4 regions of the Fictibacillus sp. WQ 8-8 genome follow, and region 2 is predicted to be linked to each of the others. Evidence: riboswitches for the same ligand, from Rfam matches in the RefSeq annotation. Region 2 holds a riboswitch; each other region holds the start of a gene.
What was found. A riboswitch is a leader RNA that binds a small molecule or an ion and turns the genes downstream of it on or off. The one in region 2 is predicted to bind S-adenosylmethionine.

Region 1 (4,016 bases), on a different contig from region 2:
TCCACTATCTATCGCTGAGACTTCCGATAGCCTGCTTTTTGGGCTTCAGCCTCTGAGCAGAACATGACCTCGGCTTTCGTCCGATCGTAATATTGGCCGCCAGGCATGTGATAGATTCCGGATTGGTTACCTTTGATGTTGCAGCTTCCCTTTGGTTTTTCTGGCGTTTTCACCTGATTATTTTGCTTGTTGGCTTGTGAAGTCCCTCCGGAAACTGTTCCGTTTGCTGTGCTGGTTTTTGAATTGGCATGGAATCCATCCTGTTGGGCATAGTTTTCAATCGACCAAATGCCAATACCCGCTTTTTGAGCTTTTTCTTGTGTGGCGCGGAACTGATCGACGTATTTGGTGTTAGGCGGGTACACATAAGCCACACGGGCAAGGCCTTTTTCCAGAAGCAGCTGGTTAAAGTTTTGCTTGCCGATCCATATGTATGCGAGCAGCCTGCCGTATTTATCCCGTTCGGACACATCCAGCTCGACACCGACTTTTTTGCCCGTTAACTGGGTTTTTGTAAATTTGGAGCTTTCCGGCCCGAACGGCTGAACACCGAGCCTCGGATGTTTTGTCTCGGGTGTGTCGATAAGGAGCATGCGGATTCGCTCCGTTTTTCCGTTCTTAAACTTTACATCCAGTGTATCCCCATCGACCACATACGTAACAGTAGCCGGAATGCCTTTAACGGCAGTTGTCTGATCTGTGGATGGAGTGGTTTTGACATCATTTGAAGATGAATCTTCTTGTTTTGCAGCAGGTGAATCCGTTTTTTGTCCGGAATCCGTGCTTGATTGGCCTGTGCTAGGTGCCTGTGCACACCCTGTGATGAGCAAAGCCGTTAACAGCAATACAATCAGGCTAGTCAGACTTTTTCTGCGTTTTTCTCTCAAGTTGATCTCCCCTTAATTTTTAGAACGTTCAAGTTGGTTGCCTGGTAAGGGTAATGAAGTTTACGGCGACGCGTCCATAATAAAAATACAAAAGCTATTATACTACGATATTGAATGCAGAAGGGGACAATGTGAGCAAATTTTATGCGGCTTTCTTAATTGAAAGATCAAAATAGGGGTTTTTTACGTGAGAAGAGAATGTAATATTCTCTGGTTGTTATGTAGTTTAAGAAGATTGGTGGTTGGTGTGGGCTCTTTATCATAAAAGACCAAGCCCATTTGCTGTATCTTTCAAAGTGGAAAGAGATTCTGCAGCAGCTTAAAGACCACGAAGGTGCGGATTTTTTTAAAAAAGGAAGATGAAGAAGTGAAAAAATTAGTTGCGGCAGTCATCCTGTTGTTGGGAAGTTTAGTATATGTGTTAGCGCGGCTCACACAAAAAACATTGTATCTGGACAGATTTTCGGTAAATGCGAACAACCCGGTCAGTTTTCATTGGAACACCATCGCTATCAATACAGGTGCCAGGCACCGCTTTTACACAAGTGTCAAAAGCCGGTGCCTGGCACCATCAAATTGGAATCATTTATGAGCCAATCGGAGGTTACAGTGATCAGTTCATTGAAGTGCATGATGGATGAGAAGGTATGGTTGGCGCCTTTAATAAGCTGAATCTTGCTTTTTCCACATGATCTTTTTTGTGTATTCTCAAAGAATTCCCCGCAATAATGGGCTGGAATTTCTTTGTCGTCCGTTCCGTGAACGAGCAGCACATCACCGGAAAACTGTGATAGCTGGTCTAACGGATTGGAATTCTTGAGGGACTGCAGAAATTTTGTGGTCAGGGAATAACCTAAATGATCCACGAATCCTTTAATGAATAGATGGCTATATTCTTCTTCACCCACGATATTTACGATGTCATCAAACGGCCGTCCTACCGCAGACCAGAGGATTAACTGTTTAACCCTTTCGTCACGGGCCGCAGAGTGTACAGCGACTGCTCCTCCAAGGCTATGGCCAAGCAGGGTAATCTGGTCAGAATCAACGTTAGGAAGCTCCAAGGCAAAGCTAACGGCAGCGTATGTTTGGTCGATTAGATCTTCAAAGCTGTTTTCCCCATAATTCCCCTCACTCTCCCCGCAGCCCGAATAATCAAACCGAACTACAACAAATCCGTTCGAAGAAAGCTGCTGTGCCGTTTTAACAAACAATCGGTCCACACCAATCCGGTTGCTTGTAAATCCATGGCAAATAATAACGGCAGGGGATATCTTATTTTTGCTTAGCACGGATTTCGGATAATGCACGGTTGCGGTAAGCCTTTTTCCCTTCCAGTGTATACAGTCGTGTTTTTCCATATCACCAACTCCTCATTTAACGGTTATCATTTAAAATAACTATTCATATCTATTTAGTAGGAATTGATTCGATAAAAAACCCCTTCCTATGTTTATGGAAACATAAGAAGGGGTTGAAGAGACCGAAGAATGATCAACACAATTCTTATCTTCCAAGCAAAGAAGCTTGTTGAAATTGGCACAGTGCTCAAAAAAGAGTCTGTTGCCGAGGTTTCTCAGGGTCAATTCCCTCCACCTCTCTGGATAAGAATATTTAATTTCATTTAATGTAAAATAGAATTTATAGTTTGTCAATTAAAAAATCTGTTTTGGACAGCTATCTCAAATGAGTATGCATACATCCTATGCACCTGGCGGGGAGAGGGATTCAAAAATATACAATAGCCTGCGCCTTTTTTGTAGGGTGCCAGGCACCTGAATTACACAAGTATGTAATTGCGGTGCCTGGCACCGCAAACTTAAATATTTTATAATATAAATTAATATACTATTAGAGTAATAGACTCAGACGGAAGAAGGCTAATCGTGTTAGAAAAGTTAAACCACCAGCTGGAAAGATTTATGCCATTTATTACACCCGCAAGTGTGATCCTTGGAATTTTGCTTACGAGCGAACTAAAGGGTTTGCTTTTTTTAGTTCCTTGGATTTTTGCATTCATGACGTTTTCAGGTAGTTTAGGGTCTAATTTTACCCATCTGCGAAATACACTGTCCCGGCCAGTGCCCATCCTGACAGCACTCATCATCCTGCATATCATAATGCCGATCTGGGCGTGGGGAGTCGGGCACATTGCGTTTTCCTCGGATTCTCTTACCATAACCGGACTCGTATTGGCGATGGTCATACCGTGCGGCGTGACAAGCAGCATCTGGGTATCCATCTATCGGGGGAACAGCACCCTCGCGCTTTCCATTATATTGATTGATACACTAATATCGCCGATCGTTGTTCCTTACAGCCTATCACTGTTTGTCGGAGAAACCGTCTCCATTGATGAATGGTCCATGGTGAATGACTTGTTGATTATGATCGTGATCCCATCTGTCATTGGCATGCTGCTCAATCATTGGACGAAGGGAGAAATAAAGAACACACTCGGGAAAAGAATCTCTCCAGTTTCTAAAATTTGCATGAGTGCTGTGGTCGCCATCAATGCTTCGGTTGCCACCCCGTATTTGGTTCATGTGAACGGGAAACTTTTATTGATTGGTTTGTTCGTCCTGTTGATCGCGGCCAGTGGTTACTTAATGTGCTGGCTGACCGGCATGCTTTTTGGATGGGAGAGAGAAACGGTTGTAGCTCTCGTCTTCAGTGGAGGCATGCGGAATATCAGCGCTGGATCTGTTCTTGCGTTAACGTACTTTTCGCCGGCGACAGCTGTTCCCGTCGTGGTTGGAATGCTGTTTCAGCAGATTCTTGCGTCTATATACGGCCATCTGATAGCTAAACACTACGGCAGACATGAACAACTTACTTCGGAAAATAACGAAAAAGTTCCTGTTTAATAGTTTTGGTGCCAGGCACGCTTAATTGAAAAAAAAGGAGCCCTCCATGAAGGCTCCTTTTTTCTTACTTTCCTTTTTTTACGGACAGGATGAAACGTACCAGCAATGTTTCGAGCTGCTCATCCTTTATCTTCTTTGTGTTGAAATGCTGGTGAATGCGTTTTTTTAGCACTTCACTGCTCATCACCATTCTCCTTTCCTCTTTGTTTTCCTACTTTTTTCTTTCCTTTGAAGAATATACCTGCTAGTTGTCGAAAGAAGG
Region 2 (4,016 bases):
TGTCTTCTTAGTCATTCAAACGGATGATTGTTTACGTGATTATGAAGAAATGAAGAAAAAAGGGGTGAGCTTTCTAGGCGAACCGAAGGAAGTTCCTTGGGGAATTGAAGTCGTTTTTGAAGATCTATATGGCAACCGATTTGATCTTCTGCAGCATAATGGCATGTAAGAAAGAACTTCCCGTGTTGGAAGTTCTTTTAATTTTTTACTTGGTCGATGGCGATCACAATGAAAACAGCGAGCACATGGCATCCGGCGAGTAATGCATAAAAAGATCCTCTCAATCCGTCTATGAATAGGTGAACAATAGGAAAGAGAATCGTGATACATCCGAAAACCATTATAATGATACCGATTCGACTAGCCAATTTCTTTTCATTACGAGGAAAAAAAGTCTGCCGGTAACCAGCAACGAACGAAGCGGTACCTGAACATTTAATCATCCATCCCACAAATAAAATGAGTACACCGATTGCAGCTACACCGAGAGATTTCAAAAGCATTCACTTAATCCCTCCACCTTTATTTTTCCATATTATAACATTATTTCGGGGTTATGCCTTTTAGAAAAGAGGGGTTTTCGCATCTCTTAAAGAAAGGATAAAGAAAACATTCAAAATGAAGGGGAATTTACGATGAACAACGCAGCACTACGCTGTATGGAAGATCTTGTTTTCATGAAGCAGCTTCACTTATTCGACCAGCCCGATGTCATTTTATATCATCCCGGACATTTTCCGGAATTAAATGAACAGCTGCTCTCCTTTTATGAAGAAAAAGGAGCAGAGCTGATCCTGATTCCTGGGGTTTATAACTCGTTCTTGAAACAAAATGAATATAATTACTATGCTCCTCTTTTATCAAAAGCGGGAATTAGTGAGGATCGACTGATGGCCATACCAAACCGGAATGAAGCCAAAAGCGTAGAGAGTGTCATTCACTCTGCTTTTGAATTCTTAAATTCTACTCCTTATCGAAACGTTCTGTTGGCCGGAAAGTCTTTCTTCTGTCGCCGTTTTTACCTTCTATCTTCTTTGTACGCAAGTGATGATAAAGTATTAGATGTTTTGCCTCTGCAAGATAATCGAGAAATTGTCCCTGAAAAATGGACTTTGAGTGAAAAAGGAAGGGCAAGGGTACTCAACGAGGTTGAACAGTTGGCCTACATAAGTAATGAGAAGCTATCAAAGCAGTTAGAGGAGATGAGCAAATGAAACGTGTAGATGTGGTTTATGTTTTATTGTGGGACGAACGAGCGGATAACATCTTAATGGTGAAGAACAGAGGGGAAAAAGGTTCCTATTATACGCTTCCCGGAGGAGCAGTAGAGGAAGGGGAAACCCTTGAACAGGGTGCTGTCCGTGAAGTGAGAGAAGAGACGGGCCTGGAGGTAGAAGTAGAGAACGTATTTGGAATATCAGAGGCCTTTTTTGAAGAAAGTAGGCATCATGTGATTTTCTTTACGTTCCTCGGTAAAATAACCGGTGGAAAGATTGGGACCCTTTGTCCTGATGAAATCGAGGAAGTTGCATGGATGGATTATATGGAAGCAGAGCCATATCTATATCTTCCGGATGGTGTAAAAGAAAGGATCAAATCCAATCATTCCATCTCCTATAGTCAGCGAGGAACCGTCAGAAGCTAAAAAAGAAGTGCAGTATCCAAGAAAATAAGGACAATTATTTGATGAAAAAGAAGCTTTCTCGAAGATAAGGGGAAGCTCTATTTTTTTTGAGGAGCATGCTGTGTTTTTAATGTGCAGGTAACGTGTTTGAATACTGATTTTTGAGTTTACATGCGGGTTTGTATGGTTTACTGTCCACTTTGCTGAGTTTACGTGCCGTTTTTCAGAGTTTACAGTCTGCTTTTTGCGCTTTACGTGCCAGATCAAGCATGTTACATGCCAAACACACCATCCCGCCCCATGCCCCATACCAAAAAAGAGCCAGGAGAAAATTCTCCAGGCTCTTATTTCAACTTATTTTGAAACAGGAAGGACGGCGCCTTTGTATTCTTTTTCAATAAACGTTTGGATCTTTTTAGAATGAAGCACTTCAACCAGGGTTTTAATGGCTTTCTTGTCTTTATCTCCTTGGCGGACAGTGATGATGTTGGCAAATGGAGAATCAGGCCCTTCTAGTGCGATGGAATCTTTCTTTGGATTAAGTCCTGCATCGATGGCATAGTTCGTGTTGATGACGATAGCATCTCCTTCATTGTACTGATAGGCCTTTGTAAGAAGAGCTGGCTCGATGTCAGCCTTAAATTTAAGTTTCTTTGGATTTTCAACAATGTCTTTCAGCTGTGCTTTGTACCCGACGCCTGATTTAAGCTTGATCAATCCTGCTTTTTCAAAGATAGAAAGGATTCGGCCATGCTCAGCTACTGAATTGCTCAGAATTACTTTTGCACCGTCCGGCAAATCTTTTAGTGATTTGTATTTTTTAGAGTAAACGCCCATTGGTTCAATGTGAATGGCTCCGGCGTTTTCGAATTTATAGTTTGGATTTTCTTTCAATTGCTGCTCCAGGTAAGGAATGTGCTGGAAGTAGTTAGCATCGATCTCTTTATTGGCCAGCGCTTTGTTTGGCAGAACGTAATCTTGGAATTTAACGATCTTCAGGTCAATTCCTTTTTTCTTCAGCAAAGGAACCGCTTCTTTTAGAATGACAGCGTGCGGTACATTAGAGGCACCGACAGTTAATTTTTCTATCTTTTTCCCATCGCCGCTCGTGCTAGATGATCCGCATGCCGATAATGCTGCTGCGATCAATACTCCCAGTAATAATAATCCCCATTTTTTTAATTTCATTGATTCCCCAACCCCCATTTTCATTTTTTGATAGTACTACACTGTCTTGAGAGCATGGAGTTAAACCAAAAGCCCTCAATCTCAAAAGAGACAGAGGGCTCCGAATAAATCCGTTGACCTCTCATCTCTCAGCTTTCGCTGTTAGATTTAGCACCGTTTCCATACTGGTGATTCAGCATGAATGGTTGCCGGGCTTCATAGGGCTAATTCCCTCCACCTGCTCTTAATAAGAGTGTACTCATATCAAATTACTTTGTATTATGGCAGGGATTCAAAATAATGTCAATTCCTTTTTTTCCAACAGAGCCATTGTATAAATATATTTATGGGTGTTTGTGTCGGAGCTCTTCAAGAAAAAGCGAACCTCTCGCAATCCACTGTATCCAATTCAAAATCCACCATGTGCAGCGTTCCTTTCCTTGTTTCTGCCATCTATCATAGCGAAATTGGGGCATGTTCTCCAATTAAGTTGCCCTATTTGTAAAAAAATGCAGACAAAACATGTGGAAGAAGATATCATTACAGTATGATCTACACGGCATAAGGAGGTACGAAATATGTCATCTGAAAATAATGGGCAGCCTAAAAAGCTGAGCTATCAGGAAGCGATCAAGCAAAAGCTGGCTGAAAAAAAGCAGCAGCAGGCTAACGGAAAGCTTTCTACAAACCCGGTTAAATCAACCAAACAAATGAAAAGCCAGCAGACGAAAAAGGCCAACAACCAGCACCGTCGCACTGGCGTTTAATTTTCACTATGAAACCCTTATATGAGGGTTTTTTTGTTTACTTAGAAAGGAGTCCTCATGAATATAATAAAACCAATTTTTCACCAGCTGGAGGTAGCCAACCATTACATTCTAAAAATTTTAGAAATCATGGAAGAAAGCGACCTGGAACTTTCGCTGGGAGCGGAGAAAAGAACGTTACGGGAACTGTTAGCCCATCTAGCCGTGATCTATAAAGCGGACTTTATGATCTTGAATGGGGCCACTCAGCAGGAGATGGAGGAGTTCTATGAAAAGCATCACCCCCAGACCATTGCGGAAATAAAGGAGATGCTTCTTGATCATTTTGCTTTTTTAAAAGAAAAGACGGCGTGTTTTTCGAATGAAGATTGGTCTGTTGTTACAACCTCGTGGTGGGGAGTATCCTATTCAAGATACGAATGGATGCTGGAAATTCTCGGACATGTCTATCACCATAG
Region 3 (4,016 bases), on a different contig from region 2:
TGGTTCCTTCTGGACATGCTCCGAAACGAAAATCAACAACAGCTGCGGAACTTCATGATCAATTAGAAACCTTCCCATTTCCATGTGTGGTTAAGGCAGCGACAAATGAGGCAAATGCGGCAGGTTTTGATGTATTTATCTGCAAAAATCAGGAGGACATTGACAGGGCAGCAAACTTTTTCGCCTCCTGTGAAGGAATTGTCATAGAAGAGTACTTGGAGATCGAGCACAATTATTGCGTTCAGTTTGCCTGTACAGCAGATGACCGTCTGATTTATCTGGGCAGTACGGTCCAAAATATTACGGAAGACGGAAAATATAAAGGAAACTGGGTCGATAAAGAGTCAGAACCCGATGATGAGGTCATCAAGGTCGGGAGAAGAATTATGGAAGAAGGCTGTAAAAGAGGCTATAAAGGGATTGCAGGATTTGACATTGCGGTAACGGCTGATGGAAGGAAAATAGCCTTTGATTTAAATTATAGAGTCAACGGTTCTACCGCCGCACTTCTTATGAGAGACAGTGTTGATGAACAGCTCGGTAAAAAGGTAATCAAATTCGTTTCCTGGGAATCCAAGGGCGGTATAGAACCCCTGTATGATGAAGTGAAACGGGGGATTGAAGATAGATATTTCATTCCGCTGTCGATCTATAATGGCAGTGAAAGCCCTTATGAAGATGCCGGCACGCTTATACAGGGCCTCGTACTGGGAGACACAAGGGAAGAGGCGGATCAAAAGGAATATATTTTCCAAAGAGCCGGTCTATCCTAAAAGAGGAAACCATCTAAAACTCCCCGGCATTTGGAGGGGAGTTTTCTTATGCTTATGATGACACCTGTTTACAGATATAGGGTTGGGGTAAATACTAGTAAATAAAATCAGACATTGATTAGGAGGCAATACATATGAGCAAAATGGTGATTGGAGTGTATGAAACAGAGAACGAAGCTGTTGAAAGTATACAATCCCTGGTGAATCAAGGATATAATGCAAAGGACATCTCCATCCTTGCTAAAGATGATGGAAAGATGGATCGAGTTGCCGATAAAACGAATGTTTCAGAAGAACATCTGGACGAAGATGTAAACGAAGCCGCCTATGGAACCATTGCAGGTTTTCTGACTGGTATCGGCGGAGCCATCGCGGTGCCAGGCCTTGGTGTTCCCGGTATTGGTCCGCTGCTTGCTGCTGGTCCATTTGCATCCATGTTTAATGAGGATTCAGAGGATGATTTAAAAGAAGTTCTCATGTCCCTGGATCTTTCAGAACGGACCGCTGAGCGTTATGTGCAAAAAATAGAACAGGGCAGCATTATGGTTTTCTTAGAAAAAGATGCGGTGAAACTTTAACAATAGAGTAATTCTAATAGGTGCCTGAACGCATAAAATAGTCCGCCACATGAAAGGATATGTACATAAAAGCAAGTTAAAGTGAGGGCGGATATGAAAAAAGAGAATATGGCAATTCTAAGCGGCGTTATGATAATGGGTATTGTAGCTTTAAGACTAATGAACAGGCTTCGTAATGATGATCATTGGATGAAACTTGACGGAATGGGAAGCTTGGCTATATTTTCAGCACGGGGCGGAGGTTTCGTGGATTTCTTTCTGAGAAGTTACTCTTTTCTTGGTTCTGGATTTCTGTTGATTCCTGCCACTATTTATTCTGCATACAGATACAGGAAAAAAGGAAAGAGAAACATTGTTTTTTTATTAATAGCCAACCTGATCGGATGCCGTTTGATTAACTCTGTTTGGAGAAAGAATTGGAAGCAGCGGCCTCCATCCACTAAACCTTTTTACATTAGGTATGGATATCCGAGTGCTCATGCGATGAATGCAACAGCGCTTTATGGTCTTTTTACACTCTTATCAAAAAAATTTGTTAGAACGAAATTTTGTATATTGGCAGTGCACCTTGGATTTATTTGCTGGAGCAGAATTTATCTAGGCATTCACTATATTACGGATGTACTGGCTGGAGTTGCCGGAGGAGTAATGTGGCTGGCTTTTATGGCTTCAGTGTTTTTATTCCGATCAGAGAACTCCGAAAAAAGATTTGACATCGACTTAGATCATGGTATAAGATAGGTCACATCAAGTAAATATGAACGTGTTTCTTATCCAGAGAGGTGGAGGGATATGGCCCTGTGATACCTCGGCAGCGGGTTTTTCTTTTGAAAAACACTGTGCCAATTCCAGCAAGTTCCTTTAAGGGCTTGGAAGATAAGAAGAGCAGCTCGTTTCCTTATGGATACAACATCTCTTCTTTCTTTAAGAAGAGATTTTTTTATTTAATTGAACATTATATTTGTTTCTTATCCAGAGAGGTGGAGGGATTGGCCCTTTGAAACCTCGGCAGCGGGTTCCCGGTTTAATGGGAATACTGTGCCAAGTCCGGCAAGCGATTAGCGCTTGGAAGATAAGAAGAGATCAGCCACTCATCTATGCGTCAGGCCTCTTCTTGTTTTCAAGAAGAGGCTTTTTTTGATGTTTTAACAGTAGCGAGAAAGGAGATCACATCATTGATTCGATTTGAAGAGGTAACCAAAATTTATGAGAGTGGCAAAAGCCAGGTAAGAGCGTTAAACAATGTGAGCTTTGAGATAAAAAAAGGAGAGATCTACGGTGTTGTCGGATACAGCGGAGCAGGAAAGAGCTCCTTGCTGCGATGTGTGAATCTTTTGGAGAAGCCGACATCAGGGCACGTCTTTGTAGGAGAGGAGGACATGGCAAGATTGTCTCCGAAGGAACTGAGAAAAAAACGGAAAAATATCGGTATGATTTTTCAGCATTTTAATCTGCTGAACGCAAAAACGGTATTTGATAATATTGCGACACCGCTTTATCTTCTCGGCATGAAGAAATCATTCGTTAAAGAGAAGGTGAACGACCTGCTGGAATTTGTTGGCTTGTCCGAGCACGGGCATAAATATCCCGACCAGCTCTCCGGCGGACAAAAACAGCGGGTAGGCATTGCCCGGGCGCTCTCCACTGATCCGGAAGTGCTATTGTGTGATGAAGCAACATCGGCATTGGATCCGCAGACGACCTCCAGTATTTTAAAGCTTCTGAAAAAAATCAATAAGGAATACAACATTACGATTCTGATCATCACGCATGAGATGAACGTCATTCGTGAGATATGCGATTCCGTCGCTGTTATGGAGAACGGAGAAGTGATTGAGAAAGGGAGCGTTTTTGATGTATTTGCAAGGCCACAGACTGAGACGGCAAGGCGCTTCGTCAGTTCAGTTCTTCAGGATGAATTGCCTGAGTCCCTTAAAGACCTATTGAAGAAGCAGGACAGGAATCATCAGATCTTCAGGATTGTATTTACCGGAGCATCCACAGGACAACCGCTGCTGTCACAGATTGCCAAGAAATTCAACGTGGACGTCAGCGTTCTATACGGCCATGTCACAGAACTTCAAGACGTCCCTTTCGGAAACCTTGTTGTTCAATTGATCGGCGACGAACAGGAAATCAGAAGAGCGATCTTTTTCGTGAACCAGAGTGAAGTCGAAATAAGGGAGGTTGCACCTTATGCAAGTTGATTGGAGTACATTTTGGGTCGACATTTTAAATGCGGCCGGTGATACCTTAACGATGGTTGGATTTTCCTTATTGTTCTCGGCTGTAATCGGCATTCCGCTTGGCGTCGTACTCGTAGTCACGAGGATGGGGCACATTCTTGAAAACCTGGCCGTCTTTAACGTTTTGAACGCGATTGTAAACGTTCTGCGTTCGATACCGTTCATCATCTTAATGGTGGCGATTATCCCGTTTACAAGATTAGTAGTCGGTACCTCTATCGGGACATCGGCCGCGATTGTGCCATTGATTGTATATGCCGGCCCCTATATCGCAAGGCTCGTGGAAAACAGCCTGCTTGAGATCGATCCGGGCATTGTAGAGGCCGCAGAAGCCATGGGAGCTACTCCTTGGCAGACCATCTTTCGCATACTGCTGCCGGAAGCATTCAGTTCACTGATCCTGTCGTTTACGATCGCAA
Region 4 (4,016 bases), on a different contig from region 2:
AATGAGGGATCCGGGCAGTTATGAAGACATATTGGATATCCTTGAGGATGAAAAAGTGATCACCGCGCAAAATGCGAAAGGATTGAAAAAGGTCGTATCACTGCGCAAAATGCTGGTCCAGCATTTTGCGAGTGTCAGCCATTCTGAAATTTCCGAGGTCCTTTTGGAGAATTCTGGATCGATCGAAAGTTTCCCTGCCGATGTGAGACGCTATATTGAACAAGAATTGGGGCCTGTTTCTGCATTTTTGCCTGAAGAGGAGCAGAAGTAAAAGCTGCTATCCCTATTTCTAAACATTTTTGTTTAGAATGTACTTTTGCTAGCAAATGCTGTAAGATAGGGGTAAGGAAGGTGATTGTTAATGGCTATGGCTAATAACACCTCTACCCGTTCTGAAATCATTCATATGCTTAAGCGATATAGAAAATTGACGGTTACTGAAATGGCCAGCCGCCTTGGGATTACCGAGATGGCTGTCAGGCGCCACTTAAATACATTAGAGAGAGACAGGCTCGTTGAAACCACCCTGGTCCGCCAGGCCATGGGACGGCCGCTGAATGTGTATCAGCTCTCCGAAGCTGCGGATGAACAATTTCCGCGCAACTATTCGGGGCTGACCGTTGAATTTATGAGAGACATTCAGGAGATTGCCGGTGAGAAAGCTGTGCATGAATTGTTTGTCCGCCGGGAAAACCGCTTAAATGATAAGTATAAGAAACGGATGGAGAATAAGAGCTTTGAGCAAAAGGTGGCCGAACTCGCCGACATTCAAAACGAAGCCGGCTATATGGTCGAGTGGGAAAAAACAGAAGACGGCCAGTATGAATTAAAAGAATTCAACTGCCCGATTGCCAAAGTAGCAAATGAATATCAGAATGCCTGCTCATGTGAGCTTTCTTTATTCCAGAGAATGCTCGGTACAGACCATGTGGAACGCACAGAATGTCTTGCTAAAGGCGGCTCGTATTGCAAATATTTGATTTCCGAAGAGAAAAACGCATAAACCCTACTGGCTGATCCGCCAATAGGGTTTATTTTTTTGTTGGATTTTTACGATCATCCGCCCTCTATTCTTTCCTTCTGTTGTCGCACGAAGGACGTCAGGTAGAGCTCATCGAGGGTGATCTCTTTTTCCATCGTCTCGCTGGCCACACTTTTTCTCTTACTGGAGCAGGGCAGAAGACCGATATGGTATTGCTGACTGCAGCAGAAAATAAAAAATGCAAAGTTTCGAACATCGGCCCGGGGGAGCGTGCCAAAAACTTTGCCCCTTCCTTATCGTGAAAAAAAGGGTTGACTTCAACATTAAAGTTCAGTATTATTCAAAATAACTTAATATTCAGATGTATCTTATCCAGAGAGGTGGAGGGACTGACCCGATGAAACCCGGCAACCAGCAGAAATGCATGGTGCTAATTTCAGCAGAACACGCAAATGTTCTGAAAGATGAGAGCCGACGGTGAAAACTGCGACCTCTTCTTTTAGAAGAGGTCTTTTTGATTGTTCAGCTTCAGTGCCCAATGCTGAAAATGAACTTAAGTTTTCAGCTAAGGTCCTCGATAGATGAAAAGTAAGATCTTCTTTTCATCCTTAGTCATCTTCGTTCTTCTCCCTCAACACAAAAAACGTGTTGCTTGAGAAGAACTCCAGCGCTTGTCGGACCTTAGCAGGGCACTTCAGCTTTTCTTGTTGGCTAACATTTTACTCAGATCCTTGCCTCTGTTTAAACCACTACATTTTAGAAGGAGAGATTGAACATGAGTGAAGAAAGAGAATATGGTTTTGAGACGGTTTCATTGCACGAGGGACAGAAAGTAGATCCGACAACAGGCGCGAGAGCGGTTCCTATTTACCAGACAACGTCTTATCAATTCAACAGTACGGAGCACGCAGCCAACCTTTTTGGTTTAAAAGAGTTTGGGAACATTTACAGCCGAATCATGAATCCGACACAGGATGCGTTTGAACAGACGATTGCAAAGCTAGAAGGCGGTGTTGGAGCGCTGGCGGTGGCATCCGGCCAGGCGGCGATTACGTATTCCATTTTAAACATAGCGGGAGCAGGTGACGAAATTGTAGCGTCTGGCTCTCTATATGGCGGAACGTATAACTTGTTTGCGAATACACTTCCGAAGCTCGGAATCAATTTTAAATTTGCAGAAGTGGATAACCTTCAATCCTTCCGTGATGCCATTACTGAAAAGACAAAAGCGGTTTACATCGAGACGATCGGGAATCCGAAAATTGACGTGGCAGATATCTCAGCCATTGCAGAAATTGCTCATGAAGCAGGGGTTCCGCTTATCGTAGACAATACGTTTGCAACACCATATCTTTGCCGTCCGATCGAGCATGGAGCAGACATTGTCGTTCATTCCGCTACAAAATTCATTGGCGGACACGGCACATCGATTGGAGGATTAATCATAGATTCCGGTAAGTTTGATTGGACGAACGGCAAATTCCCAGGACTTACGGAGCCGGATGAAAGCTATAATGGCGTCGTTTATACGGAAGCAGTCGGACCGCTGGCTTATATTATCAAGGCGCGTGTCCAATTGCTCAGAGACCTCGGTTCTTGCGTATCACCGTTTAACTCCTTCCTCTTTATTCAAGGGCTTGAAACGCTGGCACTGCGTGTAGAACGGCATAGTGAAAATGCCCTGAAGGTGGCGAAATACTTAAAAGAACATCCTGCTGTGGACTGGGTGAACTATCCTGGATTAGAAGATAACAAGTATAATGAGCTGGCGCAGAAATATTTGCCTAAAGGTGCTGGTGCCATCCTCACTTTCGGTGTAAAAGGCGGGGTAGAAGAAGGAAGAAAGCTCATTGAAAGTGTGAAGTTATTCTCTCACTTGGCGAATGTCGGTGATTCTAAATCATTAATCATCCATCCGGCAAGCACTACGCATCAGCAGCTGACAGAGGAAGAGCAGCTTAGAGCAGGAGTATCGCCTGAGATGGTAAGGCTGTCGGTGGGCATTGAAACGATTGATGATATTATCTATGATCTCGAGCAGGCACTAGCGGTCATCAGTCCGGTTCCAAGCGGCCAGTAATTGTTATGTTCAATAAACTCCCTTTCTACTATACTTAAGACAAATATGAAATTTTCAGGTGAATGAATCGAAATTGGAAGGGATGTTTGGTATGGCTGTAAGAAAGCTTGAGCATGTAGGAATTATGGTTGAAAACTTGGAAGAATCCATTTCCTTTTACCGTGACATCATAGGTTTGGATGTGATCAAACGAATGAAACACTCCAAGCCGGGGATCGAACTAGTATTTTTGGGACTGGAAGGGGAGATCCTGGTTGAGCTGGTAGCAGGCCACAATAGACAGCTGGCTGAAGAAGGAAAAGTGAATCATGTGGCGTTTACCGTAGATGATCTCTCGAAAGAAATTCAGGTGCTGAAGAATCATAGCGTCCTGTTTGTCGAAGATGAGGTGACATCGTTGCCGGATGGTTCTCAGTATATTTTCTTCTATGGCCCTGACCGGGAGAGAATTGAATATTTTCAGCCAGGAACGCCGAAATAAAAAGGGGCTGTCCTGAAAGTCGAAAATTGACCTTCAGGCAGCTCCTTTGACGTGAAAAATCTTCAATGAAAAGTTGATTGGAGTGCAAGGTGCGAGACTCCTGCGGGACTAGCGTGACAGGTGAGACTCCCGCAGGCGCTTGCGCCAAGAGGCTCACCGCACGCCCCGCGGAAAGCGAGCAGCCTGGAGCGGAGATCAACAGCTACCAGACTTCTTGGACAGCCCCTTTTTTGATATCAATGAAAACTTGAAAAGTTGTGATGTCTAGCTACTTTCTTTCAAAGCCGTTGCTCAGCCATCTGTACGAGGCGCTTCGTGATCTCGCCGCCAACCGAACCGTTCTGTCTAGACGTCGTATCTGCTCCTAAAGAAACACCAAACTCCCTGGCAATCTCCTGTTTCATTTGATTCAATGCGTTTTGTACTCCAGAAACTACAGTTTCATTTGTATTTTTAGCCATAAGATGACCTCC

Region 1: another riboswitch for S-adenosylmethionine. It lies ahead of M1K46_RS02140 (alpha/beta hydrolase); the one in region 2 lies ahead of M1K46_RS05815 (MetQ/NlpA family ABC transporter substrate-binding protein).
Region 3: another riboswitch for S-adenosylmethionine. It lies ahead of M1K46_RS14485 (methionine ABC transporter ATP-binding protein); the one in region 2 lies ahead of M1K46_RS05815 (MetQ/NlpA family ABC transporter substrate-binding protein).
Region 4: another riboswitch for S-adenosylmethionine. It lies ahead of M1K46_RS20445 (homocysteine synthase); the one in region 2 lies ahead of M1K46_RS05815 (MetQ/NlpA family ABC transporter substrate-binding protein).

Annotation. Positions count from the first base shown of each region.
Region 1 covers NZ_JAMXKG010000001.1:431,799-435,814, reverse strand. The annotation lists gene M1K46_RS02145 (thermonuclease family protein) at 9-887, opposite strand; gene M1K46_RS02140 (alpha/beta hydrolase) at 1,436-2,248, opposite strand; SAM riboswitch class I at 2,391-2,498, opposite strand; gene M1K46_RS02135 (bile acid:sodium symporter family protein) at 2,774-3,754, shown strand.
Region 2 covers NZ_JAMXKG010000003.1:98,637-102,652, forward strand. The annotation lists gene M1K46_RS05795 (VOC family protein) at 1-169, shown strand, start outside; gene M1K46_RS05800 (hypothetical protein) at 198-503, opposite strand; gene M1K46_RS05805 (hypothetical protein) at 636-1,214, shown strand; gene M1K46_RS05810 (NUDIX hydrolase) at 1,211-1,645, shown strand; gene M1K46_RS05815 (MetQ/NlpA family ABC transporter substrate-binding protein) at 1,979-2,812, opposite strand; SAM riboswitch class I at 2,931-3,045, opposite strand; gene M1K46_RS05820 (hypothetical protein) at 3,370-3,558, shown strand; gene M1K46_RS05825 (DinB family protein) at 3,616-4,016, shown strand, end outside.
Region 3 covers NZ_JAMXKG010000006.1:60,080-64,095, reverse strand. The annotation lists gene M1K46_RS14500 (ATP-grasp domain-containing protein) at 1-773, shown strand, start outside; gene M1K46_RS14495 (general stress protein) at 908-1,351, shown strand; gene M1K46_RS14490 (phosphatase PAP2 family protein) at 1,445-2,092, shown strand; SAM riboswitch class I at 2,119-2,234, shown strand; SAM riboswitch class I at 2,317-2,430, shown strand; gene M1K46_RS14485 (methionine ABC transporter ATP-binding protein) at 2,527-3,558, shown strand; gene M1K46_RS14480 (methionine ABC transporter permease) at 3,548-4,016, shown strand, end outside.
Region 4 covers NZ_JAMXKG010000013.1:13,142-17,157, forward strand. The annotation lists gene M1K46_RS20435 (DUF86 domain-containing protein) at 1-271, shown strand, start outside; gene M1K46_RS20440 (helix-turn-helix transcriptional regulator) at 362-1,003, shown strand; SAM riboswitch class I at 1,348-1,453, shown strand; gene M1K46_RS20445 (homocysteine synthase) at 1,758-3,062, shown strand; gene M1K46_RS20450 (VOC family protein) at 3,154-3,543, shown strand; gene M1K46_RS20455 (alpha/beta-type small acid-soluble spore protein) at 3,822-4,004, opposite strand.